4 regions of the Jejuibacter sp. L23 genome follow, and region 3 is predicted to be linked to each of the others. Evidence: predicted binding sites of a transcription regulator. Region 3 holds the regulator's gene; each other region holds the start of a gene.

The links. Region 3 encodes CRP, which controls carbon source genes, mostly activating them, when cyclic AMP is high. Its sites were predicted from a motif close to ATGTGANNNNNNTCACAT; they were not measured.
Positions count from the first base shown of each region.
Region 1: the regulator CRP is predicted to act here: its motif matches at 3,546-3,563, upstream of ldtB (L,D-transpeptidase).
Region 2: the regulator CRP is predicted to act here: its motif matches at 1,997-2,014, upstream of pth (aminoacyl-tRNA hydrolase).
Region 4: the regulator CRP is predicted to act here: its motif matches at 4,119-4,136, upstream of focA (formate transporter FocA).

Region 1 is NZ_CP138199.1:1,805,829-1,813,333, reverse strand. It holds gene SCU88_RS08370 (TIM-barrel domain-containing protein) at 1-1,781, shown strand, start outside; gene SCU88_RS08365 (ABC-F family ATPase) at 1,832-3,424, opposite strand; gene ldtB (L,D-transpeptidase) at 3,670-4,584, shown strand; gene mntR (manganese-binding transcriptional regulator MntR) at 4,645-5,109, opposite strand; gene mntS (manganase accumulation protein MntS) at 5,287-5,415, shown strand; gene ompX (outer membrane protein OmpX) at 5,610-6,122, opposite strand; gene SCU88_RS08340 (hypothetical protein) at 6,178-6,240, opposite strand; gene rhtA (threonine/homoserine exporter RhtA) at 6,490-7,377, shown strand.
Region 2 is NZ_CP138199.1:2,992,451-2,999,955, reverse strand. It holds gene ychF (redox-regulated ATPase YchF) at 11-1,102, opposite strand; gene pth (aminoacyl-tRNA hydrolase) at 1,240-1,824, opposite strand; gene ychH (stress-induced protein YchH) at 2,098-2,382, shown strand; gene tnpA (IS200/IS605 family transposase) at 2,580-3,038, shown strand; gene dauA (C4-dicarboxylic acid transporter DauA) at 3,159-4,826, opposite strand; gene prs (ribose-phosphate diphosphokinase) at 4,927-5,874, opposite strand; gene ispE (4-(cytidine 5'-diphospho)-2-C-methyl-D-erythritol kinase) at 6,017-6,865, opposite strand; gene lolB (lipoprotein insertase outer membrane protein LolB) at 6,862-7,482, opposite strand.
Region 3 is NZ_CP138199.1:4,800,975-4,808,479, forward strand. It holds gene SCU88_RS22980 (hydrolase) at 1-425, shown strand, start outside; gene SCU88_RS22985 (YheU family protein) at 426-644, shown strand; gene SCU88_RS22990 (phosphoribulokinase) at 714-1,580, shown strand; gene SCU88_RS22995 (OsmC family protein) at 1,625-2,029, opposite strand; gene crp (cAMP-activated global transcriptional regulator CRP) at 2,334-2,966, shown strand; gene SCU88_RS23005 (YccS/YhfK family putative transporter) at 3,039-5,123, shown strand; gene argD (bifunctional acetylornithine/succinyldiaminopimelate transaminase) at 5,124-6,344, opposite strand; gene pabA (aminodeoxychorismate synthase component 2) at 6,434-6,997, opposite strand; gene SCU88_RS23020 (putative adenosine monophosphate-protein transferase Fic) at 7,030-7,505, opposite strand, start outside.
Region 4 is NZ_CP138199.1:1,890,082-1,897,586, forward strand. It holds gene pflA (pyruvate formate lyase 1-activating protein) at 1-698, opposite strand, end outside; gene pflB (formate C-acetyltransferase) at 871-3,153, opposite strand; gene focA (formate transporter FocA) at 3,203-4,060, opposite strand; gene ycaO (30S ribosomal protein S12 methylthiotransferase accessory factor YcaO) at 4,457-6,223, opposite strand; gene serC (3-phosphoserine/phosphohydroxythreonine transaminase) at 6,513-7,505, shown strand, end outside.

The DNA of each region.
Region 1 (7,505 bases), 2.3 Mb from region 3:
ATGAGGTCAGCTTCGGGCTGTTTTACGATAACCTGAGCAGTAGCTGGTTCGATCTGGGCAACGAGCTGGATAACTATCATGCCCCTTACCGCCGCTGGCAGGCGGAGTCCGGCGATATCGATTATTACCTGTTTGTGGGCGACCGGGTTCTGGATGTCACCAAAACCTTTGTGCGCCTGACCGGCAAAACGCTGTTTGGCCCACGCTGGAGCCTGGGGTATAGCGGCTCAACGATGCACTATACCGACGCGCCGGATGCCCAGAATCAGCTAATGAACTTTATTCGCCTGTGTCAGGAACACGCCATTCCGTGCGACTCCTTCCAGCTTTCATCCGGCTATACCTCGATTAACGGCAAGCGCTACGTCTTTAACTGGAACTATGACAAGGTGCCTGAGCCGAAAGTCATGAGCCAGGCGTTTCACGATGCCGGCCTGCGGCTTGCCGCCAATATTAAGCCCTGTCTGTTACAGGACCATCCCCGCTATCAGGAGGTGGCCCGCCAGGGGCTGTTTATTCAGGATTCGCAAAGCGATGCACCGGAACGTTCCAGCTTCTGGGACGACGAAGGCTCCAACCTGGACTTTACCAACCCGGCCACCATTGCCTGGTGGCAGGAAGGAGTCACCACGCAGTTGCTGGAGATGGGAATCGACGCCACCTGGAACGACAATAACGAATTCGAAGTGTGGGACGGCGAAGCGCGCTGTCACGGTTTCGGCCAGCCTGTCGCCATTAAGCATATCCGCCCGGTGATGCCGCTACTGATGATGCGCGCCTCAATGGAGGCACAGCAGCGCTTTGCGCCAGAGCTACGTCCGTATCTGATCTCCCGCTCCGGCTGCGCAGGTATGCAGCGCTACGTTCAGACCTGGAGCGGCGATAACCGCACCAGCTGGCAGACGCTGCGCTATAACATCCGCATGGGTCTGGGCATGAGCCTGTCCGGGTTATATAACGTGGGCCATGACGTCGGCGGTTTCTCCGGCGATAAACCCGATGCCGAGCTGTTCGTACGCTGGGTGCAAAACGGCGTGATGCATCCGCGTTTTACCATCCACTCCTGGAACGATGACGGTACCGTCAACGAACCCTGGATGTATCCGGCGGTCACCCCGGCGGTGCGCGCTGCCGTTGAGCTGCGCTATCGCCTGATGCCTTATCTGTACACGCTGCTGTGGCAGGCCCACGCCGACGACGAGCCGATGCTGCGCCCCACGTTCCTCGATCATGAGCAGGATCCTCAAACCTGGCAGGAGTGCGACGAATTTATGCTGGGCCGCGATCTGCTGATAGCCAGCGTCGTAGAGGCAGGTCAGCGCGAACGCACCCTGTGGCTGCCGGATAACGGTCGCGGCTGGTATGACTTCGCAAGCGGCGTCTGGTACGCGGGCGGCCAGCAGGTCACCCTGCCCGCCCCGCTGGAGCATCAGCCCATGCTGGTTCGCGCAGGGGCCGGAGTACCGTTAAGCCAGCGTCTGGCCCATAGCGATGCCCGGGCCGACGACAAGCGTGAGCTGCGGCTGTTTCCGCTGAAAGGGGTCGGGCACTCTCAGGGCGAGCTGTTCGAAGATGATGGCGAAAGTTGGGGTTATAAAGAGGGCAACGCGCTGTGGCTCAGTTGGGAGATGACCTGTAACGCCGATTCCATCAACCTGAAGTTTAACGTTCGCGGCGACTGGCGCCCGGCCTGGTCTGAACTGCACATAACATTACCGGAAGGCGAAACGCGTCGTCTGACTATCGACGGCGTGGAGGGAAATTGCTGGGCGCTTAAATAAAGGCGCTGTCGTTCCCTCTCCCGCCCGGGGAGAGGGAACGCACGGTACCGTTATTCGATACCTTTACTGCGCAGATACTCTTCGTAACCACCGCCGAAGTCGACCACGCCCTGAGGCGTGATTTCCACGATGCGGGTCGCCAGAGAGCTTACGAACTCACGGTCGTGGGAGACAAAGACCAGCGTTCCTTCATAAAGCTCCAGCGCGCTGTTCAGCGACTCGATGGACTCCATATCCAGGTGGTTGGTAGGTTCATCCATCACCAGGATATTGGGGCGCTCCATCATCAACTTGCCGAACAGCATCCGTCCTTTCTCACCCCCGGACAGCACCTTCACCGGTTTGCGGATATCGTCCTGGCTGAACAGCAGACGACCCAGCACGCTACGCACAGCCTGCTCGTCATCTCCTTCCTGTTTCCACTGGCTCATCCAGTCGAAAACATTCAGATCGCAGTCAAAGTCCGCGGCGTGATCCTGAGCGTAGTAGCCAATGCGCGCGTTTTCGGACCACTTCACCGTACCATTGTCTGGCGTCAGTTCGCCCACCAGGGTTTTCAGCAGGGTCGATTTACCCACGCCGTTGGTGCCCAGCACCGCAAGCTTCTCGCCCACTTCCATCAGCGTGCCGAAGCCGCTGAACAGCGGGCCGTTATCGAACCCCTTGCTGAGATCCTTCACTTCCAGCGCATTACGGAACAGTTTTTTATCCTGCTCAAAGCGGATGAACGGGTTCTGGCGACTGGAGGCTTTCACCTCTTCCAGCTTGATTTTGTCTATCTGACGGGCGCGGGAGGTGGCCTGACGCGATTTGGAAGCGTTGGCGCTAAAGCGACTGACGAATGACTGAAGTTCGGCGATCTGCGCCTTCTTTTTAGCGTTATCCGACAACAGGCGTTCGCGCGCCTGGGTCGCCGCGGTCATATACTCATCGTAGTTGCCAGGATACACCCGCAGCGAGCCGTAGTCGAGATCCGCCATATGGGTGCAGACCATGTTCAGGAAGTGGCGGTCGTGGGAAATAATAATCATGGTGCTGTCGCGCTCGTTAAGCACCTGCTCCAGCCAGCGAATGGTGTCGATATCCAGGTTGTTGGTCGGTTCGTCGAGCAGCAGGATATCCGGGTTGGAGAACAGCGCCTGAGCCAGCAGCACGCGCAGTTTCCAGCCAGGCGCCACCTCGCTCATCGGCCCGTAGTGCTGCTCCTGGGGAATGCCCACGCCCAGCAGCAGTTCACCGGCTCGCGCTTCGGCGGAATAACCATCCATTTCGCCGTATTTCACTTCCAGATCGGCAACCTTATAGCCTTCTTCTTCGCTCATTTCCGGCAGAGCATAGATGCGGTCGCGCTCCTGCTTAACTTCCCACAGTTCCGTATGCCCCATGATGACCGTATCCAGCACCGTGTACTGTTCGAAGGCGAACTGATCCTGACGCAGCTTACCGATACGCTCATCGGGATCGTGAGAGACATTGCCGCCGCTCGGCTGCAGATCGCCCCCCAGGATCTTCATAAAAGTTGATTTTCCGCTACCGTTGGCGCCGATCAGACCGTAGCGATTACCGCCGCCAAACTTAACGGAGATGTTTTCGAACAGCGGCTTACTGCCGAACTGCATGGTGACATTACTGGAAACTAACAAGAATCTTCCCCAGGTTGAAAGTGTGATAAACACGACATTATGCCATAAGTGCGTTCAGGGATCGCCCGGATCCAAATCCGTGACAAAATAACCTACACTAATACACAAATTCAGGTGAAAAATGTGATTTCATCCACATCCGAATTTCCTCAGCGCCCCAATGCTCCTATAATGCGCTGGCGGCACTTTCACCGTATCTTAACCAATAGCCTCTGTGGCACCGATAACAACTGCGCGACTTAACTATGAAATTACGTACGCTTTTACTGGCAGCATTTACCCTTGTCGGTTTTTGTAAAACTGCCTCTGCGGTAACCTATCCGCTGCCCCCTGAGGGGAGCCGTCTCGTCGGCCAGAATCAGGTTGTCACCGTTCCGGAGGGTAACAAGCAGCCTCTGGAATACTTTGCGGCACAGTACCAGATGGGGCTGTCCAACATGATGGAAGCCAACCACGGCGTGGATCCCTATCTGCCAAAAGCCGGTACCGTGCTGACCATTCCTCAGCAGCTCATCCTGCCGGATGCGCCGCGTAAGGGCATCATCATCAACAGTGCCGAAATGCGTCTTTACTACTACCCGAAAGACAGCGGTACCGTCGTGGTTCTGCCGATTGGGATCGGCGAGCTGGGTAAAGATACGCCGATTAACTGGACCACCAAGGTAGAGCGCAAGCGCGCGAACCCCACCTGGACCCCGACCGCCAAGATGCACGCCGAATATAAGGCTCGCGGTGAATATCTACCTGCCGTATTCCCGGCGGGTCCGGATAACCCGATGGGTCTGTACGCCCTGTATATCGGCCGCCTGTACGCCATCCACGGCACCAATGCCAACTTCGGTATTGGCCTGCGGGTAAGCCACGGCTGCGTGCGTCTGCGTAACGACGACATTAAGTTCCTGTTCGAGAACGTGCCGGTCGGCACCCGCGTGCAGTTTATCGATGAGCCGGTAAAAACCACGACCGAGCCGGACGGCAGCCGCTATATCGAAGTGCATAATCCGCTCTCTACCACCGAGGCCCAGATGGCCGGTAAAGAAGAAGTGCCGATTGTGTTGACGAAGAAACTGCGTGAAGTGACCGACCAGGCAGACGTCGATCAGAGCGTGGTGCAGCAAGCCGTTGAGAACCGTTCCGGTATGCCGGTACGTCTTAACTGATAGCCGTTATGCCAGCAAAAAAGGCCGCACAAGCGGCCTTTTTTATTATGGGGGCGACGGTTATTCCTGACGCGTCTCGCTAAAGCGGCGGAATAGTTCCAGCGTCTCTTCGCTAACGTGGTGCTCCATCCCTTCCGCATCGCGGCGGGCGGTATCCGGACTCACTCCCAGCGCCAGCAGGAAGTTTTCCACTATCTGATGACGTTCCCGACTCTCCTCTGCCAGCTTCGCCCCTTCTGCAGTCAGAAACACGCCGCGCCAGGGGATCTGCTCGATCAATCCCACCGAGGCCAGGCGCTTGAGCATTTTCGCCACCGTTGGCTGTGAGACCCCCAGACGCGCCGCCATATCCACCTGACGCGCCTCTCCCACTTCGCGGATCAGATCGTCAATCAGCTCAACGTAATCATCGATCAACTCCCGGCGGTGGGCCTCGCGTACCTGACGAAAACCTTCAACGTGGGCTTCCACATCAACCAGCTTTCCTTCTCTGGGGCTTTCTGGCTTACCTGCGCGACGGCTCATTCAACTTCTCCCGGGTGCTGCATATGAAATTTAACGGCCCTTATTGTAAACCAGCATCGCGTAACCACAAAAAATTAACTCAATAGCAATAGCTATGTAATATAGCTTGTGCTATATCTGTATAGAATACAGACGGTCGCAAAGGAAGCGCGGCAACGAGTGAAGAAGGAGGAGCCGATGAATGAATTTAAGAGGTGTATGCTGGTGTTTACCCACTCTCCCTTTCGGGTGCGGCTGATGCTGCTGAACATGCTGTGTGATATGGTGAACGGTAAGGCGTCGCGTTCGAACAACGAGCAACGCTAACCTCCCTTTCCCATACCTCCCCTGACCGGCAACCAGCCAGCGTCGCCTTTCATCCTCTTAATCCTGTTTTTGCGAACTGCCATGCCGCGTCGGCCTTCGCTTTCGGACGAATTAATCCCGGCTATACTCAAACTGCAGGCAAAAAAAATCCGCCGTGAAGGCGGATTTTTCTCTTTCCCTGTAAGAGGGAAGGATTAGAAGCGGTAACCAACACCAGCGATCCAGGTGCCAACGTCAACGCTACGAATACGGCTCTGCTCGTAAGAGAAGTCCAGAGCAACGTTTTCGATCGGGTTGAACTGCAGACCCGCACCGTAAGAGAAGCCTGCGTCGCTCATGTCGCCGTGATCCGGGTACTGGGTGGTCTGGAATTTACCATAGCCCACACCGATTACGCCGTAGATGCTAACCCAGTCAGCCAGACGGTAAGCCGGACCCGCAGTCAGACCATAGTACTGGCCTTTCTGATAGTCACCACCGCGACCGGTACGATCGTGCTCGGTGTAGGTGAAAGAGCCGATAACGCCCAGCGGGCTGTTGTCGAACTCATAACGGTACTTCAGGTTGAAACCGTTAGCTTTGCTGGCAACGCCCTGGAAATCACTCTGCGCGTAGCCACCAGAAACAGTTGCGGTACCGGCCACTGCAGAACCGGCGGAAACGGCCAGAACACAGGCCAGAGCTGAAAGACATGCAATTTTTTTCATAACCACCTCAAATGTGCTTCAAGTAAGTCCTAAGTTATAAATATATCAAACTACTTTAAGAAACTCTGCGGGATTTGCGTTGTCTAAGGCGCCATTTCATGTAACAGAACGTTTCCAGAACTGACTATCCCTTTCATAAGACACGTAATTTTGCAGGCGGAATGCTATTATGGTCCTCATTCCCGCAGGCTTCCATTCAGATTAATCCTAAAATCATCGTTCGTAGGGAACTTCTGATGCCGCGAATCATAACGATCGGCAGAAACTTTTTTTTCAACGGATGCTAAACCAGAAACAACTCTTCCATTACACTGAGCCAGATTTTCCTTTATTAACGATTCATTGACAAAAACTGACAGGATGCAGGATGCCAACGTTGTCCCGTAAATCGCCCGCCTGGGTGCCCGTGGTGCTGCTGCTCATCGCCATGACCTCTATTCAGAGCGGCGCTTCTCTCGCCAAATCCCTGTTCCCCCTGGTCGGCGCCCCCGGCGTCACCGCGCTGCGCCTGGCGCTGGGCACCCTGATTCTGGTGGTGGTATTTAAACCCTGGCGTCTGCGCTTTCAGCCCGAACAGCGCATCCCGCTGCTGCTTTACGGACTGGCTCTGGGGGGAATGAACTACTTCTTTTACCTCTCTCTGCACAGTATCCCGCTGGGGATCGCCGTAGCCCTGGAATTTACCGGGCCGCTGGCAGTGGCGCTTTTCTCATCCCGCCGCCCCGTTGATTTCCTGTGGGTGCTGCTTGCCATCGGCGGCCTGTGGATGCTGCTGCCGCTGGGTGACGGGATTTCGGGCATTGATCCAGCAGGCGCCGCCTGGGCGCTGCTGGCGGGCGCCTGCTGGGCCGTCTATATCCTGACCGGTCAGCGCGCTGGCGACGGCCACGGTCCGGCCACCGTGGCGATGGGCTCAGTGATTGCAGCACTGGTTTTCATTCCTGTCGGCGTCTGGCAGGCGGGCCCTGCATTATGGCAGTGGTCGCTGCTGCCGCTGGGACTGGCCATTGCCGTACTTTCCACCGCACTCCCCTACTCGCTGGAGATGGTGGCGCTGACCCGTCTGCCTACCCGTACTTTCGGTACCCTGATGAGCATGGAGCCGGGTATGGCTGCGCTCTCCGGAATGCTGTTCCTGGGGGAACGCCTGAGTGCCATCCAGTTGTTGGGCCTGCTGTCGATCGTTCTGGCCTCTGTGGGCTCCACACTGACGCTAAAACGCGAACCGAAAGTCGAGAGTATTGATATTAATTAAGCGGCTTAAATTTCACAAAATAATAACAATACGTCGTTACGCTTTTTCTGCCAGTATTTCGCAAGAAATGCTGGCTTTTTAATACAACACTTTGATTATTAACAATTTGATAAAGACAATTTCATCAT
Region 2 (7,505 bases), 1.8 Mb from region 3:
GCAGCAACGCTTAGACGTTAAACAAGAAATTCATCACATCGCCATCCTTAACGATATACTCCTTGCCTTCGGCGCGCATCTTACCGGCCTCTTTGGCACCCTGTTCGCCCTTATAGGTAATAAAATCCTCGTAGGCGATGGTCTGGGCACGGATAAAGCCTTTTTCGAAGTCGGTGTGAATTTTACCGGCCGCCTGTGGGGCGGTGGCGCCAACCGGAATGGTCCAGGCGCGCACTTCCTTCACGCCTGCGGTGAAGTAGGTCTGCAGGTTCAGCAGTTCGTAACCAGCGCGAATCACGCGGTTCAGGCCCGGCTCTTCCAGACCCAGCTCCTGCATAAATTCGTCGCGCTCGTCGTCTTCCAGCTCGGCGATATCGGCTTCTACGGCGGCGCAGACCGCAACCACCACTGAACCTTCACCGGCGGCGATTTCGCGGACCATGTCCAGGTACGGATTATTTTCGAAACCGTCTTCGTTAACGTTGGCGATATACATGGTGGGCTTCATGGTCAGGAAGCTCAGGTAGCGGATCAGCGCTTTCTCTTCTTTGCTCAGATCCAGGCTACGCAGCATACCGGCCTGCTCCAGCTGCGGCAGGCACTTTTCCAGCACCGCCAGCTCGGCTTTAGCGTCTTTATCGCCGCCTTTGGCCTTCTTCTGTACCCGGTGAATGGCGCGCTCGCAGGTGTCCAGATCAGACAGCGCCAGCTCGGTGTTGATCACTTCAATATCTTCCGCCGGGTTTACCTTGCCCGCGACGTGGATGATATTGTCGTTCTCAAAGCAGCGCACCACGTGGCCGATAGCTTCAGTCTCACGGATGTTCATCAGGAACTGGTTGCCCAGACCTTCGCCTTTGGATGCGCCTTTCACCAGGCCCGCGATATCCACGAACTCCATGGTGGTTGGCAGCACGCGCTGCGGTTTTACGATTTCGGCAAGTTTGTCCAGACGCGGATCGGGCATCGGCACCACGCCAGTGTTCGGCTCGATAGTACAAAACGGGAAGTTCGCCGCTTCAATGCCTGCTTTGGTCAGGGCGTTGAACAGAGTGGATTTACCCACGTTCGGCAGGCCGACGATACCGCATTTGAATCCCATGGTTTAGATCACCTTAATTGCTTGATAATCATCAGGTTATAGGCTGCCTGATGATGAAAAACGAATGACTATGGCTATTATACACCTAAACCCGGCGCCCAGGGGGGAGAAATCCCGCCCGTGGCCGGGACAGGGGGCTACTGCGCTTTAAAGCTATGCAGCCGGCTGGTTGCCTTCGCCAGCCCCTCTTTAAACCACACTTCGGTGCAACGCGCCGCTTCGTCTACGGCTTCGTCAATCAGCTTCTGTTCGGCTGCCTGAGGTTTGCCCAGTACAAAACCGACAACCTTGTTTTTATCGCCCGGATGGCCGATTCCTACGCGAAGACGGTGAAAGTTGGGGTTATTGCCCAATTTGCTGATGATGTCTTTAAGCCCGTTATGACCGCCGTGGCCGCCGCCGAGTTTAAACTTTGCCACGCCCGGAGGCAGGTCGAGCTCATCGTGGGCCACCAGAATTTCGTCCGGATTAATACGGTAGAAACTCGCCAGTGCAGCCACCGCTTTACCACTCAGGTTCATAAAGGTAGTGGGGACCAGCAGGCGCACATCCTCGCCATTAATGTTGATGCGGGCGGTATAACCGAAGAATTTCGCCTCTTCTTTCAGCGGCTGGCCGTGGCGCTCAGCCAGCAGATCCACATACCAGGCCCCGGCGTTATGGCGGGTAGCGGCATATTCCGCACCCGGGTTGGCGAGGCCGACAATCAGTTTAATCGTCACATCACTGTCCTAAAGGGTTTGACCTGCGCGCTAGTGTACTGTGCCGAAGGCGCGATGACAAAAGGCGTACGCCGCTTTGGTTGTGAATGATAATAATCACTTATACCAATCATTCAAAATGTAAGATGTTCAGTAGGTTATTTGTAAAGTTTTGTTAGTCAAATGTTCTGAGTTGTGATCGAGACCGCACACATTGAAATGAGTAATTGCCTATACTTTGACTTACAAGGAAAGGGGATATTCCCTGGCGACCCAAGGTTCCGGAGGTGACAGATGAAACGCAAAAACGCTTCATTACTCGGCAATATGTTGATGGGGTTGGGGTTAGTGGTAATGATTGGCGGCGTAGGCTATTCCGTACTTAACCAGCTTCCACAGCTTAATTTACCAGAATTTTTAGCCCACGGTGCGGTATTCAGCATCTTTGTTGGCGCAATTCTGTGGCTGGCGGGGGCACGTATTAGCGGTCGTGAACGGGTGACAGATCGCTACTGGTGGGTACGGCACTACGATAAACGCTGCCGTCGCAGCGGCGGCAGGCAGCATCACCACAGTTGATGCTCGTTCGCCAGGTCATGAAGAAGGCGCCGTCTGATACGGCGCTTTTTTGTTGTATACAGAAAACCCCCAGCTAGGCTGGGGGTTCCGTGAAGCTTTCAGCTATAAATCAGTTATATAAACCCCTTTTGATTTGTTAAAACACCTTGCGGTCTGGCAACTGCAAGGGTTAAACAAGAAATCAAAAGGGGGTCCCAATGGGGGACGAAAAGAGCTTAGCGCATACCCGATGGAACTGTAAATATCACATAGTTTTTGCGCCGAAATACCGGAGACAGGTGTTCTATGGAGGGAAGCGCAGGGCGATAGGTAAGATCTTAAGAAAGCTGTGTGAATGGAAAAGTGTGAAGATACTGGAAGCGGAATGCTGTGCAGATCATATCCATATGCTTGTGGAGATCCCGCCGAAGATAAGCGTGTCGAGCTTCATGGGTTATCTGAAAGGGAAAAGCAGTCTGATGCTGTACGAGCAGTTTGGAGATCTGAAGTTCAAATACAGGAACAGGGAGTTCTGGTGTCGTGGGTATTATGTAGACACGGTGGGCAAGAACACGGCAAGGATACAGGAATACATAAAGCACCAACTGGAGCAGGACAAGCTGGGAGAACAGTTATCGATTCCGTATCCAGGTAGCCCGTTTACGGGCCGTAAGTAACGAAGTTTGATGCAAATGTCAGATCGTATGCGCCTGTTAGGGCGCGGCAGGTAAGAGAGCCTTATAGGCGCATCTGAAAAACCTCCGGCTATGCCGGAGGATATTTATTTTATCTCGTATTCAGGCCAGCGCTTCGTCGCGATCGGCGAAGAAGGCCAGGCGACCGGGAATGGGCTGAATACCGGCCCGGGCCAGAGTCCGCAGCGGCTGGAATTCCAGATTACAGATGCGCAGTTCACAGCCTTCAGGCAGTTTCGCCACAAAGCGGCGCAGGGCATCCAGCCCTCCCGCGTCAAGCAGCGGTACTGCATCCCATTGCAGTATCAGGATCCGGTGGCCGTTAAGGCGCTGGCTCAGATCGTTAAAGATCCCTTCCGCCGCGGCGAAAAACAGCGGCCCGGTGACACGCAGCGCCAGCACGTCGTCCGGGGTCGTCACCGGCAGTGGCGCCAGCCGGGTCATGCGCGCAATGCGCCGCATAAACAGCAGCGATGCCATGACGATCCCCACGCTAATGGCGATGACCATATCGAACAGCACCGTCAGTGACATACAAATCAGCATCACGATGATGTCGTCCTTCGGCGCCTGACGCAGTAGCGCCACCACTTTACGCGCCTCGCTCATATTCCAGGCCACCATCAGCAGCAGCGCCGCCATGGCGGAAAGCGGCAGCCAGGAGAGCAGCGGAGCAAGAGCCAGCAGCGCCAGCAGCACCAGCAGGGCATGGATAATGGCCGATACCGGCGAGCTGGCCCCGGCGCGCACGTTAGCGGCGGAGCGGGCGATAGCGGCGGTGGCGGTAATGCCGCCGAAGAATGGCGCGACAATATTGCCCAGCCCCTGGCCCAGCAGCTCGCCGTTGGCGTTATGGCGGGTGCCGGTCATGCCGTCCAGCACCACCGCGCATAGCAGCGATTCAATGGCCCCCAGTAGCGCCATCGAAAAGGCTGCCGGTAACAGGGCCTGTAGCGAATCCAGATTCAGGGTAAAAGTATCGCCCGGCAGCGACCATGGCAGCATCAGCTGGGGTAGCAGCGGCGGAATGCCATTACCCTGGCTACCGTCGGCCAGCAGATAGTGAAAGCGAGTACCGATGGTAGCCACTTCCCCGCCTGCCAGCATCACGATTCCCATGACCGCGCAGCCTGCCAGCAGTGCGGGTAGGTGGCCAGGCAGGCGCAGGCCCAGCCGCGGCCACAGCACCAGTACCGCCAGCGTAACGCAGCCTGTGACGGTATCTCCCAAATTTAGCGTGGGTAATGCTATCGCCAGGGCCGCCACTTTGTCGGTGTAGTGCTCCGGCGTGTGGTTCAGCGTCAGCCCAAGGAAATCCTTAATCTGCATGGTGGCGATGGTAATGGCGATCCCGGAAGTAAAGCCCAGGGTGACCGGTAGAGGGATATATTCAATCAGCCGCCCGAAGCGCGCCAGGCCGAACAGAATCAGGAATACCCCGGAAAGCAGCGTCGCCACCAGCAGGCCGCTGAGTCCGAACTGCTGCGAAACCGGATAGAGAATCACCACAAAGGCGGCCGTGGGGCCGGAAACGCTATAGCGCGAACCGCCGGTCACGGCAATGATGATACCTGCCACCGCCGAAGTATAAAGCCCATACTGGGGCGGTACGCCGCTGGCGATAGCCAGCGCCATGGCCAGCGGAATAGCGATAATCCCTACGGTCAGACCGGCGATCAGATCGCGGCTGAAGCGGGCGGCGCTGTAGGGTTCGCGCCAGCAGGCATCCACCAGCGCGCGAAAGGGAAGTACGGTATTACGAAAGTTCACGATGTCGTCCATGGGCGCCGGCGGCGCGAGGTATTGATCATACAAATGTGTAACAAAAAAGAAAAAACCCGCCGAAGCGGGTTTTTTCTGAGCCGTTCGATTAGTGGTCGAACATGGCGGAGATGGATTCTTCGTTGCTGATACGGCGAATCGCTTCGGCCAGCATGCCGGAGAGCGTCAGCGTACGCACGTTCGGCAGGGCTTTAATCTCGTCAGAGAGCGGAATGGTGTCGCAGACCACCACTTCATCGATCGTCGAGTTACGCAGGTTGGTGACCGCGTTGCCCGAAAAGATGGGGTGGGTGGCGTAAGCGAATACGCGTTTGGCGCCGCGCTCTTTTAGGGCTTCGGCGGCTTTGCACAGGGTGCCGCCGGTATCGATCATATCGTCAACCAGAACGCAGTCGCGACCGGCGACGTCACCGATAATGTGCATCACCTGAGAAACGTTGGCACGCGGGCGACGTTTATCGATGATAGCCATTTCGGTGTCGTTCAGCAGTTTGGCAACGGCACGGGCGCGCACAACGCCGCCGATATCCGGAGAAACCACGATCGGGTTGTCGAGATCTTTCTGCAGCATATCTTCCAGCAGGATCGGGCTACCGAACACGTTGTCTACGGGAACGTCGAAAAAGCCCTGAATCTGCTCAGCGTGCAGGTCTACGGTCAGAACGCGATCCACGCCGACGCTGGAGAGGAAATCGGCAACCACTTTGGCGGTAATCGGCACACGTGCGGAGCGCACGCGGCGATCCTGACGGGCGTAGCCGAAGTAGGGGATAACGGCGGTAATGCGTCCTGCGGAAGCGCGGCGCAGGGCGTCGACCATGACGACCAGCTCCATCAGGTTGTCATTGGTGGGTGCACAGGTTGACTGGATGATGAAAATATCGCCACCACGTACGTTTTCGTTGATTTGTACACTGACTTCTCCATCGCTGAAGCGGCCGACAGCGGCGTCTCCAAGAGAAGTGTACAGGCGGTTGGCAATACGTTGAGCCAGTTCCGGGGTGGCGTTACCAGCAAAAAGCTTCATATCAGGCACGAGAAGAACCTCAGGCATGCGTCCAGTAGTGGATGATGGGCCATCGCACCGTTATCCGGTGCGGGCGGGGTGGCACATCATCCCGGCGGTGTATTAAAAAGCATGGTGCAACGTCTGAAACAAGGTGACGTTGTCACCGGCGCTAAGCTTGCCCGGGTAAGGTCCTGTGCAGCGGGGAGTGATTGACGCCTCGCGCCACGAAACCCTGCGACCATACCGGGGCTTGCTCAAGCACCTGACGGGCCGCGGATTCAGTGTCAAATTCAGCAAAGACACAGGCTCCGGTGCCTGTCAGACGCGACGGCGCGTATTCTAACAGCCAGGAAAGCAGGGCATCAACCTCGCGAAAACGTTTTCTTGCGATAACTTCGCAATCGTTGTGGAATTCACATTTCAGCAACATGTCAATTGACCGCACCGGCGTATTGCGCACTAATTCAGGATCTTTAAAGATATCCGGCGTGGCGATACTAATACCCGGATGCAGCACCAGATACCATTTTTCCGGCGGCGAGACCGGTGTCAGCAGGTCGCCAACCCCTTCGGCAAAGGCGGCGTGACCGCGCACGAAGACCGGCACATCGGCCCCCAGGCGTAGCCCAATGTGAGCCAGCTGGTCCAGAGAAAGCCCGGTGTTCCAAAGATGATTCAGCGCCACCAGCGCCGTGGCGGCATTGGAAGAACCGCCCCCCAGCCCGCCGCCCATCGGTAGCACCTTTTCTACGGCCAGATCGGCACCAGGCACCGCGCCGTTGACCGTCTCTGACAGCATACGGGCGGCGCGTACGATCAGATTCTGTTCATCCGGCACTCCAGCCACCGGCGTCAACAGGTGAATCTCGCCGTCGGTTCGTGGGCTGATGGTTATGGTGTCGCCATAGTCCAGAAACTGAAACAGGGTCTGGAGATTATGATAGCCGTCGGGGCGACGGCCAGTGATATAGAGAAACAGATTCAGTTTAGCCGGTGACGGCCAGCGGGTTGCGCTCATTTCACGATCCAGTTATCCATCTTCAGCTTAATGCGCTGCTCGCCGTCGTTCAGCTCCATACTGGCGGGCAGGGCGGGCTGCACTTTATCGCTATAGCCGCTCCAGGTCACCTTCCATTTTCTGCCGTCGCTGCCGTAGTTCAGCTCGCTCAGGCGGTGATTTTGGTCAACCCGGTAATCGGTGGCATCGCCCGGCAGGCCGAGGATCCACTGACGCAGGCTGTCGATGGGAATCGGCATACCGGTCAGACGCTCCAGCATCTCTTCGGCGTCCTGGGACTGATAGCGCTGGCCTTTGTTATCTACCAGGGTTACTGCGCCGGGCTGGGCGTTCAGCTCCAGCTCGGTGCTGCCCAGCGGATTGGTCAGCAGCAGGCGGTAACGATCCTGGCCAGTCTGCTGCCAGAAGAAGCGGGCGTAGACTTTCTGGTCGTCGGAAATATAGGCGAAGGCGCCGCGGGTCTGGTACTGACTCAGGCCTTTAACCTGGGCCATATGCTGCTGCCACTGGGGATTATCGTGACTGACTCCCGGGCCTTTCGGGGCCTGATGGCTGACGCAGGCGGCGAGTACCAGGCTTGCCAGCGGTAGCAGGCGCAGCGGACTGAATTTGATCATAGCGCAATAAATCCTTGAGAACC
Region 3 (7,505 bases):
GTTTCTACCAGCGCTATCTGCTGAATCTGCTGAAGGCTAACGCCGGGCGCAAACTCAAGGCCTGGCCCGGAACCCTGCCCATCGACAGGGCCCGTCTGAAACGCATTCGCCGCATCCGGGAATTCGACGATCTGATTACCTCGAAAATCCACGGTTTTCGTGATGCTCTGGACTACTACCGACGCTGTAGCGCACTGCCAATGCTGCCGCAAATCGCCCGACCGACGCTGATTATCCACGCGAAAGACGATCCCTTTATGGATCACCAGGTCATTCCGGATCTCGACCATCTGCCCCCCAACATTGAGTATCAGCTGACCGAGCACGGTGGCCACGTCGGCTTCGTGGGGGGAACACTACGACACCCGGAAATGTGGCTGGAAAAACGTATTCCCGACTGGTTAAGTCAATTCCTGGATGGATAAATGATTATTCCCTGGCAGCAGATATCGGCGGAAACGCTGGATAGCCTGATAGAAGCCTTTGTGTTGCGCGAAGGCACCGATTACGGTGAACATGAGCGTTCGCTCGAACAAAAAGTGGCGGATGTAAAGCATCAGCTACAAACCGGCGAAGCCGTTGTGGTATGGTCGGAACTTTATGAAACGGTCAACATCATGCCGCGCTCGCAATTCCGCGGCTAATATCTGGTTTACCAAACAATTCGCCGTGTTTCAGTGGCTACACCCCTGTACTCAAGGAGTTGCTCAGCTATGTCCACCAGGCATCCGATTATCGCCGTCACCGGTTCCAGCGGTGCGGGAACCACCACCACCAGCATCGCATTTCGTAAGATTTTCGCCGAACTCGGGCTCAGAGCCGCCGAGCTCGAAGGTGACAGTTTCCACCGCTATACCCGCCCGGAAATGGATATGGAGATTCGCAAGGCCCGGGATTTAGGGCGCCATATCAGCTATTTCGGCCCGGACGCCAATGACTTTGGTCTGCTGGAAAATACCTTTACCGAATATGGTCATAGCGGTACGGGAAAGTCCCGCAAATATCTACATACCTACGATGAAGCAGTGCCCTGGGATCAGGTGCCAGGCACCTTTACTCCCTGGCAGCCGCTACCAGAACCTACGGACGTACTGTTCTACGAAGGGCTGCACGGCGGCGTGGTCACCTCGCAGCACGATGTGGCGCAGCATGTGGATCTACTGGTCGGCGTAGTACCCATCGTCAACCTGGAGTGGATTCAGAAACTGGTGCGCGACACCAGCGAGCGCGGCCATTCCCGTGAAGCCGTGATGGATTCGGTGGTGCGTTCGATGGAAGACTACATTAACTACATCACCCCGCAGTTCTCACGTACCCACATCAACTTCCAGCGCGTGCCGACGGTAGATACCTCTAATCCCTTCGCCGCCAGAGAGATCCCGTCGCTGGATGAAAGCTTTGTGGTGATCCACTTCCGGGATCTGGAGGTCGATTATCCCTGGCTGCTGGCGATGCTGCAGGGCTCGTTTATCTCGCATATCAATACGCTGGTGGTGCCGGGCGGCAAGATGGGACTGGCGATGGAGCTGATTATGACGCCGCTGGTGCGGCGCATTATGGAAGGTAAAAAGATAGCCTAATCCCTGGCTGGGGAGGGGAATCTGTCTCCCCTCCCCAGCCAGCATCAGCCTTCCACCACCTCATATGAATGGGTGATATTCACCGCTTTACCCAACATCAGCGCCACAGAGCAGTATTTCTCGGCAGACAAATCCACCGCACGCGACACCGCATTGTCTTTCAGATCCTGGCCGGTAACGATAAAGTGCAGATTGATATGAGTGAACAGGCGCGGCGCCTCTTCACGACGCTCCGAGGTTAGCTTCACCTCGCAGTCGGTCACGCCGTGGCGACCCTTTTGCAGAATAGAGACCACATCGATGGCGCTACAGCTTCCCACCGCCATCAGCACCATCTCCATCGGACTGGGGGCCTTGTCGCCGGAATTCCCGTCCATCAGCACCTGATGCCCGGAGGCGGACTCACCCAGGAAAGTCAGGCCCTCAACCCATTTTACTCGTGACTGCATGTTGTCGCTCCCATCAAGCCATTTTCCCCACAGAGTAAGCCGCCGCAAAGAAAGTCGCAACAGAAGGCGATCCGGGTCAAGCTGAAACGAGACAATAGGAGACACCCGGAAAAAGCTATGCTAAAACACTGAGGATACCCTCTCGCGGCGCGGCGAAGCGCGTACGGGATGAAATTTCACGTGAAATTTATGTAGCTTACAGGCTTTTCTCATGCCAGATCCCCAAGAGCGGGGACAAACGATCAATACGCCCGGAGGCCCATATTCTTCCGGGCGTCAGCTTATAACCAGAGGATAACCGCGCATGGTGCTTGGCAAACCGCAAACAGACCCGACTCTCGAATGGTTTTTGTCTCATTGCCACATTCATAAGTATCCATCGAAGAGCACACTTATTCATCAGGGTGAAAAAGCCGAAACCCTCTATTACATCGTTAAGGGCTCTGTCGCAGTACTTATCAAAGATGAGGAAGGGAAAGAGATGATCCTCTCTTACCTGAATCAGGGGGATTTCATTGGTGAACTGGGGCTATTCGAAGAAGGCCAGGAGCGTAGCGCCTGGGTACGGGCGAAAACCGCCTGCGAAGTCGCTGAAATCTCCTATAAGAAATTCCGTCAGCTGATCCAGGTAAACCCGGACATTCTGATGCGCCTTTCCTCGCAGATGGCCCGCCGTCTGCAGGTCACCTCAGAGAAAGTGGGCAATCTCGCCTTCCTGGATGTGACAGGTCGTATCGCACAGACCCTGCTAAACCTGGCAAAACAGCCGGACGCAATGACCCATCCAGACGGAATGCAGATCAAAATCACCCGTCAGGAAATTGGGCAGATCGTGGGCTGTTCCCGCGAAACCGTTGGCCGTATTCTGAAGATGCTGGAAGATCAAAACCTGATCTCCGCACACGGGAAAACCATCGTCGTCTTCGGTACCCGTTAATCCCGGTCTGTAACGGCGTGTTGTGGCAACGCGCCGTTTTTCTCTTTGCCACTGACGCGTTACCCTGTGCCAATGCGCCGACTGATCTATCACCCCGAAGTTAACTATGCGCTGCGTCAGACCCTGGTACTGTCGCTGCCGGTGATTATCGGGCTAATATTCGGTAGCCTGCAACAGGGCCTGCTCTTCTCGCTGGTTCCCGCCTGTTGCAATATCGCGGGCCTGGATACCCCCCATAAACGTTTCTTTAAACGCCTGATCGTCGGCGGCTCGCTGTTCGCCTTTAGCAGCCTGATGGTTCAGCTACTGCTGATGGAAAAGCTGCCACTGGCCGCCATCTTCTTCGGAATGGCGCTGTTACTGGGCGTTACGGCGGAAATCAGCGCCCTGCATGGCCGCCTGTTGCCTGCTTCGCTTATCGCCGCGATCTTTACTCTGGGGCTGGCCGGCAATATGCCGGTCTGGCAGCCGATGCTGCTGTATGCGCTCGGCACCCTGTGGTACGGCGCCTTTAACTGGTTCTGGTTCTGGATGTGGCGTGAACAGCCGCTACGCGAGACCCTGAGCCTGCTCTATCGCGAACTGGCGGACTACTGCGAAGCCAAATACAGCCTGCTGACCCAGCATACCGATCCGGAAAATGCGCTGCCGCCGCTGCTGATTCGTCAGCAAAAGGTGGTGGATCTCATCAGCCTCTGTTATCAGCAGTTGCATATGCTATCTGCCACCAGCCGCCAGAATGATTATAAGCGCCTGCTGCGCGTCTTTCAGGTGGCGCTGGATCTTCAGGAGCATATTTCCGTCAGCCTTCACCAGCCTGAAGAGGTACAGAAACTGGTAGAGCAGAGCCACGCGGAACCGGTGATTCGCTGGGCGGCCCGTACCGTGGCCGCCCGACTGCGCGTAGTCAGCGACGATATACTCTACCACCGCTATCCCCGGCGCTTTAGCATGGAAAAACCCATCTCCGCGCTGGAAAAGATTGCCCGCCAGCATCCGGAAAACCCGGTGGGGCAGTTCTGCCACTATCACTTCAGCCGTATCGCCCGACTACTGCGCACCCAGCGCCCGCTCTATATTCGGGATCTGATGGCCGACCGGCAACAGCATCTTCCGCTGCTTCGGGCGCTGCGCAGCTATCTGTCGCTGAAGTCCTCGGCGCTGCGTAGCGCAGCGCGCATTGGAACCATGCTTGCCATCGCCAGTCTGCTTGGCGCCGCGCTCAATCTGCCCAAACCCTGGTGGATACTGATGACCATCATGTTTGTCACCCAGAACGGCTATGGCGCCACCCGGGTACGCATTCTGCACCGGGCGGGGGGAACTATCGCGGGTCTGTTAATTGCGGCGGGCGCGCTGCACTTTAACGTACCCCAGGGCTATATTCTGGCGGGAATGCTGCTGATAACGCTGATTGGCTACCTGATAATCCGTAAACATTACGCGCTGGCGACCGTCGGATTTACCATCACTGCGGTGTACAGCCTGCAACTGCTTTCGCTGAGCGGTGAGCAGTTTATTATGACCCGACTGGTGGATACGCTGCTCGGTTGCCTGATCGCCTTTGGCGGCATGGTCTGGCTGTGGCCTCAGTGGCAGAGCGGCCTGCTACGACAGAATGCCCACGATGCGCTGGAGCGCGACCAGCAGGCCATCCGCCAGATCCTGAGCGACGATCCACAGCCCGGCCCGCTGGCCTGGGAGCGAATGCGGGTCAATCAGGCCCATAATGCGCTCTATAACTCGCTAAATCAGGCAATGCAGGAGCCATCATTCAATAACCGTTACCTGGCCGATATGAAGCTATGGGTAACCCACAGCCAGTTTATCGTCGAGCATATTAACGCCATGACGATCCTGGCGCGCGAGCATAATATGCTGACGCCAGCGCTGGCCCAACGCTATCTGCAATCCTGTGAAATCGCTATTCAGCGCTGCCAGCAACGGCTGACCTGGGACAACCCCGACGACAGCGGGGCCATTCACGTACTGGACGACCCCGAGGCGCTCACCATTGGCCCAATGAGTACCATGGAGCGCCATCTGGATCGCATCCTCAGCCATCTGAATGCGATGCATACCATCTCTTCCGTGGCCTGGCATCAGCGCCCCCACCACGGCGCCTGGCTACGCCGCCGTCTGCAAAGCCACAAATAATCATCCCAGGGCAATTTTCTGCACCGCTTTGGCGAAACGCGCCATGCCTTCATCGATGTCGGCGTCTTCCACCACCAGCGACGGCGCCAGACGAACCACGTCCGGCCCGGCATTCAACACCATAACGCCCTGCTCCGCTGCTGCGTTCAGCAGATCCCGGGCGCGCCCTTTATATGCTTCACTCAACTCAGCACCAATCAGTAGCCCCATACCGCGAACTTCGCTGAAAATATTGAATTGCTCGTTGATCTGACGCAGATGGTCGACAAAACGCTGACGCTTGCTCTGAATGCCACCCAGCACTTGTGGGGTATTAATGATGTCGAAGGCCGCTTCCGCCACTGCGCATGCCAGCGGGTTACCGCCATAGGTCGAGCCATGGGAGCCCACGTGGAAAGCAGAGGCAATCTCCTGGGTCGTCAGCATCGCGCTCACCGGGAAACCGCCGCCCAACGCTTTGGCGCTGGTCAGAATGTCCGGCGTCACACCGTAGTGCATATAGCTGAACAGCTTGCCCACGCGACCCATACCGCACTGTACCTCATCAAAGACCAGCAACGCCTGATAGTGGTCGCACAGGTCACGCAGCCCCTGCAGGAACTCCGGCGTGGCGGCGGTGACTCCCCCTTCTCCCTGAATCGGCTCGACCACCACGGCACAGGTGTGGTCATCCATGACGGCTTTCACGGCGTGCAGATCGTTAAAGGGCACATGGATAATATCAGCAGGTTTAGGGCCGAAGCCGTCTGAATACTTGGGCTGTCCACCGACCGATACGGTAAACAGTGAACGCCCGTGGAAAGCATTATGGAAGGCGATAATTTTGGTTTTGTACGGACTGTAGCGCGTGGAAGCATAGTAACGCGCCAGCTTAAAGGCGGTTTCATTGGCTTCGGTGCCGGAATTCATGAAAATCACCCGCTCAGCGAAGGTCGCGTCAATGATCTTACGACCCAGACGCAGCGCCGGTTCATTGGTGAACACATTGCTGGTATGCCACAGAGTCTCTCCCTGCTGCTTCAGCGCCGACACCAGAGCCGGGTGGCAGTGTCCCAGTGCCGTGACGGCAATACCACCGGCAAAGTCAACGTACTCTTTGCCCTGCTGGTCCCAGACCCTGCTGCCCTGCCCCTTCACCGGGATAAACTGCGCCGGTGCATAAACGGGCAGGATGACATCATCAAAAGTGGCGCGAGTAATCGCTGAATTTTCATTTGCCATGGGTTAACCGTCCCTTTTTTACGCACATCTTTAATTGAAAATATAATCATTAAATATGCATAAAAAATCACACACTGGCAAACATAAAATCAGCGCTTCAGGAAGTTTTCCAGCAACCGGTGCCCCTGTTCGCTCAGGATACTCTCGGGATGAAATTGCACCCCCTCCAGCGCCAGCGTCCGGTGGCGCAGCCCCATAATCTCCTGCTCATCGCTCCAGGCCGTCGCTTCCAGACAGTCAGGTAAGGTAGCGGGATCCACCAGCAGCGAATGATATCGGGTCACCGTCAGGGGATTATTCAGCCCCTGGAATACACCGACGCCCGTATGGCGGATAGCGGAGGTCTTGCCGTGCATCACCTTACCGGCACGTACCACCGATGCGCCAAACGCCTGGGCGATCGCCTGATGCCCCAGACAGACCCCCAGAATCGGCAGCCGACCGGCGAAATGGCGGATAGCAGCCAGAGAAATGCCTGCTTCATTGGGCGTGCAGGGACCGGGGGAGATCACCAGTTGCCGGGGTGCCAGCGCCGTTATCTCATCAAGCGAGAGCTCATCATTACGCTTCACCCTGACATCAGCCCCGAGTTCGCAGAAATACTGGTAGAGGTTCCAGGTAAAAGAGTCGTAGTTGTCGATCAGTAATAGCATGGCGGCTCCGGCAAAAATGATACCGCGCTATTCTACGCTTTTTCCCCTGCTACGCTCACGACAGTTGCGAACAACGCCTCCAGTGGCGCCGGATCGCCCATAGCGCTACTCTGGCAGGCATCGCGCCATGCCTGTGGGGTAACGGGTTTCCAGTCCAGACAGTAACCAGCGTGGATCGCCATCTGTTCAAAGAAAATACGCTGAGTACGACCGCTACCGAGCCGGAACGGATGCAGAACATTAATCTCGCCGTAATACCAGGCCAGCCGCGTCACAAAGCGATGGCGCTCCAGCCCCGCCAGATAGTGCTCATTCTCCAGCTTTTGCATCAGCGCATTACCCTCTTTTTCGATTCGGGTAAACAGGCAGAAAGGCGTATCTCCCAGCGAAATATCCACCTGGCGCAGTTCGCCGGCCCGATCGAACAGTTCGATAAACAGATGATGATGGATGGCGCACAGCCAGGGCAAGCCGCGCAGTACCGGGCCCAGCTCCAGCGTGGCAAGGC
Region 4 (7,505 bases), 2.4 Mb from region 3:
ACCCGTTCCATGGTCTCTTTCGGCGGTGGTTTTACGCCGTCCAGCTTGTACTCTTCACCCATGGCGACCCATTTGTGTTTGCCCAGCTCGTGATAGGGCAGTAGCTCGATCTTTTCGACGTTCCCCATATCGCGGGTAAATTCGCCGAGTCGATGCGCGGAGTCATCGTCGTCCGACCAGCCGGGTACCACCACGTAGCGAATCCAGGTGTTAATGCCTTTGTCCGACAGGTAGCGGGCAAACTCCAGAGTACGGTGGTTGGAGACGCCGACCAGCAGCTGGTGCACATCATCATTCATCTGCTTGAGATCCAGCATCACCAGATCGGTGACCTCCAGCAGTTCGTCGATAACCGGATCGTAACGACGTACAAAGCCGTTGGTGTCCAGGCAGGTGTGGATTCCCTCTTTTTTACAGGCGCGGAACCAGTCGCGCACGAACTCTGCCTGCAAAATGGCCTCGCCGCCGGATGCGGTAACGCCACCGCCGGAAGCATTCATAAAGTGGCGATAGGTCACAACGTCTTTCATCAGATCTTCGACGGTAATCTCTTTACCGCCGTGGGTGTCCCAGGTATCGCGGTTATGGCAATAGAGGCAGCGCATCAGGCAGCCCTGGAAGAAGGTGATAAAGCGAATACCGGGACCGTCCACGGTGCCGCAGGATTCGAAGGAGTGAATGCGACCAATAGCTGACATTGCGATGTTATCTCCAGTTGGGCGCCCGCCGGGGCGGGGTTGCGCGGTCTGAGTGCCGCGTCGAGTCAATTTTGTGGGATTCCCTGGCAGGGAGTCTTACAAAAGCGGCTCTATAAAGAAGGCTCCACACCAGGTGGAGCCTTTTTATTTTACACCTTTTCAGTCAATCCCATTAAATGGACTGAGTGAAAGTACGGGTAATAACGTCCTGCTGCTGCTCTTTAGTCAGAGAGTTGAAGCGAACAGCGTAGCCGGAAACGCGGATGGTCAGCTGCGGATATTTCTCCGGGTTTTCCATCGCGTCGAGCAGCATTTCGCGGTTCATGACGTTAACGTTCAGGTGCTGACCGCCTTCGATGCTGGCTTCATGGTGGAAATAACCATCCATCAGGCCTGCCAGGTTGGTCTTACGCACTTCGTCATCTTTACCCAGCGCGTTCGGCACGATAGAGAAGGTATAGGAGATACCATCTTTCGCGTAGGCGAACGGCAGTTTAGCAACGGAAGTCAGAGAGGCAACGGCGCCTTTCTGGTCACGACCGTGCATCGGGTTAGCACCCGGGCCGAACGGAGCACCGGCGCGACGGCCATCCGGAGTGTTACCGGTTTTCTTACCATAAACCACGTTAGAGGTGATGGTCAGAACCGACTGAGTCGGGATAGCGTTGCGGTAGGTGGTCAGCTTCTGAATTTTCTTCATGAAGCGCTCTACCAGGTCTACGGCCAGGTCATCAACGCGCGGATCGTTATTACCGAACTGCGGGTATTCGCCTTCGATTTCGAAGTCGGTCGCCAGACCATCTTCGTCACGAATCGGCTTAACTTTTGCGTACTTGATAGCAGACAGGGAGTCAGCCGCAACGGACAGACCGGCGATACCGCAAGCCATGGTGCGAACAACGTCACGGTCGTGCAGAGCCATCAGAGAGGCTTCGTAGCTGTACTTGTCATGCATGTAGTGGATGATGTTCAGGGCGGTGACATACTGCTTCGCCAGCCAGTCCATGAAGTGATCCATGCGATCCATAACGGTATCGAAGTTCAGCACCTCGTCTTTGATCGGCGCTTCTTTCGGGCCAACCTGCATTTTCAGCTTCTCGTCCACGCCGCCGTTGATAGCATACAGCATGGTTTTCGCCAGGTTTGCACGGGCACCGAAGAACTGCATCTGCTTACCAACGATCATCGGGCTTACGCAGCAGGCGATAGCATAGTCGTCGTTGTTGAAATCCGGACGCATCAGGTCATCGTTCTCATACTGTACGGATGAGGTGTCGATGGAGACTTTCGCGGCGAATTTTTTGAAGTTCAGCGGCAGTTTTTCAGACCACAGAATGGTCATGTTCGGTTCCGGAGACGGCCCCATGGTGTACAGGGTGTTCAGGAAACGGAAGCTGCTTTTGGTGACCAGAGTACGGCCGTCGAGACCCATACCGCCGATAGATTCGGTTGCCCAAATCGGGTCGCCGGAGAACAGTTCGTCATATTCCGGAGTACGCAGGAAGCGAACCATACGCAGTTTCATCACCAGGTGGTCGATCATTTCCTGAGCGTCCTGTTCGGTGATTTTGCCTGCTTTCAGGTCACGGTCGATGTAAACATCCAGGAAGCTGGATACGCGACCGAAGGACATCGCAGCGCCGTTCTGAGATTTAACGGCGGCCAGGTAGCCGAAGTAGGTCCACTGTACGGCTTCCTGAGCGTTGGTTGCCGGGCCGGAGATATCGCAGCCGTATTTAGCCGCCATCTCTTTGATCTGACCCAGTGCGCGATGCTGTTCAGCGATCTCTTCACGCAGACGGATGGTCGCTTCCAGATCTTCGCCGTTCTCCAGTTTGGTCTGCAGAGAGGTAAACTGGGCGAATTTGTCTTTCATCAGGTAGTCGATACCGTACAGCGCAACGCGACGGTAGTCACCGATGATACGACCGCGGCCGTAGGCATCCGGCAGACCGGTCAGCACGCCGGATTTACGGCAGCGCAGGATGTCCGGAGTATAAACATCGAATACGCCCTGGTTGTGGGTCTTACGGTACTCGGTGAAAATCTTCAGGATTTCCGGGTCGATTTCACGATCGTACGCCTTGCAGGAGTTAACGATCATTTTGATGCCGCCGAACGGAATCAGACCACGCTTCAGCGGTTTTTCAGTCTGCAGACCCACGATCTTTTCCAGATCTTTGATGATGTAGCCGGCATCGTGAGAGGTGATGGTAGAAGCTACGGCAGTATCGAAATCAACCGGCGCGTGAGTGCGGTTTTCGATTTTAACGCCTTCCATAACGTCATCCCACAGACGGGTAGTCGCATCGGTAGCGCCCGCCAGGAAGGATTCGTCGCCCTCATACGGGGTGTAGTTTTTCTGGATGAAGTCACGTACGTTGACTTCATTCTGCCAGTCACCTTTAGCAAAACCTTCCCAGGCTGTGGCTAACTTTTCATTAAGCTCGGACATGTAACACCTACCTTCTAATGTGGAGTTCTTATTTACCGCCCGGCGAGACTTAGTGCTTGTCGCCGCCGCGCAGATAAATCACCCAATACGTCAATCCAACCAGTAAACCACCACCGATGATGTTACCGATAGTCACCGGAATCAGGTTATCGGTGATGAAATGGGTTACGGTCAGATGTGAGAAACTTTCCGGCGTAGCGCCAATCGCCTGCCAGAATTCTGGTGAGCCGAAGTTGCGAATCATGATGCCCATGGGGATCATAAACATATTCGCAATGCTGTGCTCAAAGCCGCTGGCGACAAACATGCCGACGGGGAGCACCATAATCATAGCCTTATCCATCAGGCTGCGGCCGGAGTAGCTCATCCAGACCGCCAGGCAAACCATCAGGTTGGCCAGAATACCGAGGCATACGGCTTCGATAAATGTGTGATGCATTTTGTGGTCGGCCGTCTGCAGGACATTCAGTCCCCAACCGCCATTTGCCACCATATACTCACCGGACAGCCAGATGAGTAGAACAAAAAGTAGTGCGCCGATCAGGTTGCCAAGATAGACGTTAATCCAGTTTCTTGCCAGTTGTCCCCAGCTGATCCGGCCGCTGGCTTTGGCGACCACAATCAGTACCGTAGAGGTAAACAGGTCGGCGCCGCAGATCACGCAAAGAATAAGGCCGAGAGAGAAACAGATACCACCGATCAGTTTGGCGATGCCGTAAGGCATATCGGCAGTGCCCGTTGTGGCAGTGATATAAAAGACGAAAGCGATAGAGATGAATACGCCCGCAGTAATGGCTAGAAAAAAAGTGGTCAGCGGATGTTTTGTTGCCTTATAAACACCCGCTTCTTCGGCAACTTTCGCCATAGCGGGTGGAAGTAACAGATCAAAAGGGTTGTCAGCTTTCACACTAACTCTCTCTTAACTAAGTCGGCGAGGAGATACTAACAAAGCATTATAGATGAGAATTTGATGCAGATCATATCTCGCCTGGCTAATGGGCCTGATAAATGTGTGTTTAATGCACATTTTCAGTGTAATTGATTGAATTAATTAGTAAAAATAAATTTTAAGATTTACGTGTTGAGTTGAAATATTTTCGATTCCTCCTCCTGTGCGGTTAATTTATTTGAATTATTGATGAAATTAAGTAACTGAAAGGCAAGACGGGTAAATTATTTATTTACCCATATTTAACCGCAGAGTTACATCTGGGCGACGCTGCGCAAAATAAAAAAACGGGGCGTCAGAAACGCCCCGTAATATAGCAAAATCCGCTCTACCCCAAGAGGGGTAGAATCAATTTTATTGCGCTTTGGTCTGGAATTGCGCCTTGGCGCGCTGAAGTTTTCCCCAGGCTCCCAGCAGCGCGCGATGCGCCGGGAAGGCGTGCAGATCGCTGTCTACCGTCTGCAGCCCGTAGAAGGGGGCTTCACCACTCATCGCCTGACTGGCGGCGTCGACCGTGTCAGCCCCGTACATACGGATAAAGGCATTCAGGTACTGTAGCGGTTCGCGCTCCTCTTCCATTGATAGCAGAAGCAGGGTTTGCAGACAGCGGTAGTAGCGGGCGCGCTCCGGGCTGAAGAGGGAAGCGTTAAACTCCATGGTCCATTCGGTCCAGATCAGCGCCTGATCCAGATCGCCGCCTGCCAGAGCCAGCATAGCCTTCAGCTCGCCAATGCGCAGGGTGTGCCAGCCGTTATCTTTCCCGGTGGCCAGACCCAGCAGTTCGCGAACCCGGGTAAAATCATCCAGTCCTTCGTCGTCCAGGCGTTCAATCAACTGCAGATATTCCTCTTTCTGCCAGCGGCTGTCCGGCAGACTCAGGATGGTATCGCGCAGGTGGCTGCCCATATTGTTATTGGCGAGCCACAAATCTTCCGCCGGATAGATATCGGACATGCCCGGCACCAGAATGCGGCAGGCGTAAACCCCCAGATGCTCGTAGTCGGCGATGTAGACCTCTTTATCTTCGGCATTGAAGATGGCCATCAGCGCGGCGAACTCTTCGGCGGTGGTGCCAGAGAAGTTCCAGTCCACGAACGGGTAATCGGCATCCTGTTTAAACATATCCCAGGAGATCAGGCCGCTGGAGTCGATAAAGTGCGTCTCCAGGTTAGCGTGTTCGGCTACCTCTTCGTCGTCGAAGGTTGGCGGGGTAAAGACATCCAGATCCTTCAGGCTACGGCCCTGAAGCAGTTCGGTAACGGTACGCTCCAGCGCCACGCCGAAGTCAGGATGGGCGCCAAACGAAGCAAAGCAGGTGCCGTTTTCCGGGTTAAACAGCACTACGCAGATCACGGGATATTTACCGCCCAGCGAGCCGTCATAGGCAAAGATCGGGAAGCCTTCGGCTTCCAGCTTTTCAATGGCGGCCACCACGGCGGGATAGCGTGCCAGTACCTCGCCCGGAATCTCCGGCAGGCTGATACTCTCGGCGATAATCCGGTTTTTAATATGGCGTTCGAAAACTTCGGACAGTCCCTGAACTCGCGCCTCGTTGGCGGTGTTGCCCGCCGACATGCCGTTAGACACGTACAGGTTACCGATGATGTTCATCGGAATATAAACGGTCTGATTATCCGACTGACGTACGAAGGGCAGGGCGCACACGCCGCGCTGGGTGTTACCGGTCTGCAGGTCGACCAGTTGGCTGCCGGTCAGCGCGCGATCCGGATCGTAAAAATCATGCAGACGCGGATCCAGGATCCCTTCCGGCAGGCTATCGTCCGCCGGGATCGGGAACCACTTCTCGTTAGGGTAATGCACGAAGGGTGCGTTAGCCTGACTTTCTCCCAGCCAGAAGTCGGCGAAGAAATAGTTGGTGGACAGGCGCTCAAAATATTCGCCCAGCGCCGATGCCAGCGCGGCTTTTTCCGTGGCCCCTTTACCGTTGCTGAAACACAGCGGACACTCCTTATCGCGAATATGCACAGACCAGACATTGGGAACCGGGTTGAGCCAGGAGGCCTCTTCAATATTAAAGCCCAGGTCGGCGAGCTTTTTCTGGAAACCGGCGATGGAATCTTCCAGCGCGGCGTCTTTACCGGGAATAAAGGTTTGAGTCATAGCTGTTCACTTTCGTCGTACGCAAAGCGCGCAATGATACGGGTTTTGGCGGCGGGGTGCCATCTTCCCGGGCGGGGGGAAATAAAGAAAAATGGTGGGCTAACGGTGGGTATCTGGCAGGGGGGCCAGATAATTCTGCCAGGGGGGCGTGTTTTTCTGGTTGAATCTCTGGCTTGCACGGGGCGGCAAACCCTTAACCTCAGGGATTATCCGTTGCAGGCGGCACCACTGAGTGATAAAACCGATAGCCACAGAAGAAACAGATTGCTTAATACATTCGGTGAGGGAAATGACGCAGGTCTATAACTTTAGTTCCGGTCCGGCTATGTTGCCGGTAGATGTCCTTAAACTGGCTCAGGAAGAGCTGTGCGACTGGCAGGGCTTAGGGACTTCCGTGATGGAGATCAGCCATCGCAGCAAGGAGTTTATCGGGGTGGCTGAGCAGTCGGAAAAAGATTTACGCGATCTGCTGCAAATCCCGGATAACTACCGGGTATTGTTCTGCCACGGCGGGGGCCGGGGCCAGTTTTCGGCGCTGCCGCTCAACCTGCTGGGAGACAAAACCACGGCCGACTATGTGGATGGCGGATACTGGGCGGCCAGCGCGGTTAAAGAGGCGAAGAAATATCTGACGCCTAACGTTATCGATGCCAAAATTACCGTCGACGGTAAGCGCGCCCTGAAACCGATGCGCGAATGGCAGCCGACGCCGGGCGCCGCCTGGCTCCACTACTGCCCGAACGAAACCATCGACGGTATCGCTATTGATGAAACGCCGGACTTCGGTGACGACGTCGTGGTCGCGGCGGATTTCTCCTCCACCATTCTTTCCCGCGCTATTGATGTCAGCCGTTTTGGCCTGATCTACGCCGGAGCTCAGAAGAATATCGGCCCGGCAGGGCTGACGCTGGTTATCGTGCGTGAAGACCTGCTGGGTAAAGCCAGCAAGGCCTGTCCTTCGATCCTGGATTACACCGTATTGAACGAGAACGGCTCCATGTTCAATACGCCGCCCACCTTCGCCTGGTATCTGGCGGGGCTGGTCTTTAAGTGGCTGAAAGGCAAAGGCGGTGTGCCTGCCATGGAGGCCATTAACCAGCAAAAAGCGGCGCTACTGTATGGCACCATCGATCGCAGCGATTTCTACCGCAACGATGTCGCCGACGCCAACCGCTCACGAATGAACGTGCCGTTCCAGTTGGCGGACAGCAAGCTGGATGCGCTGTTCCTTGAAGAGTCCTTTGCTGCCGGGCTGCACGCGCTGAAAGGCCATCGGGTCGTG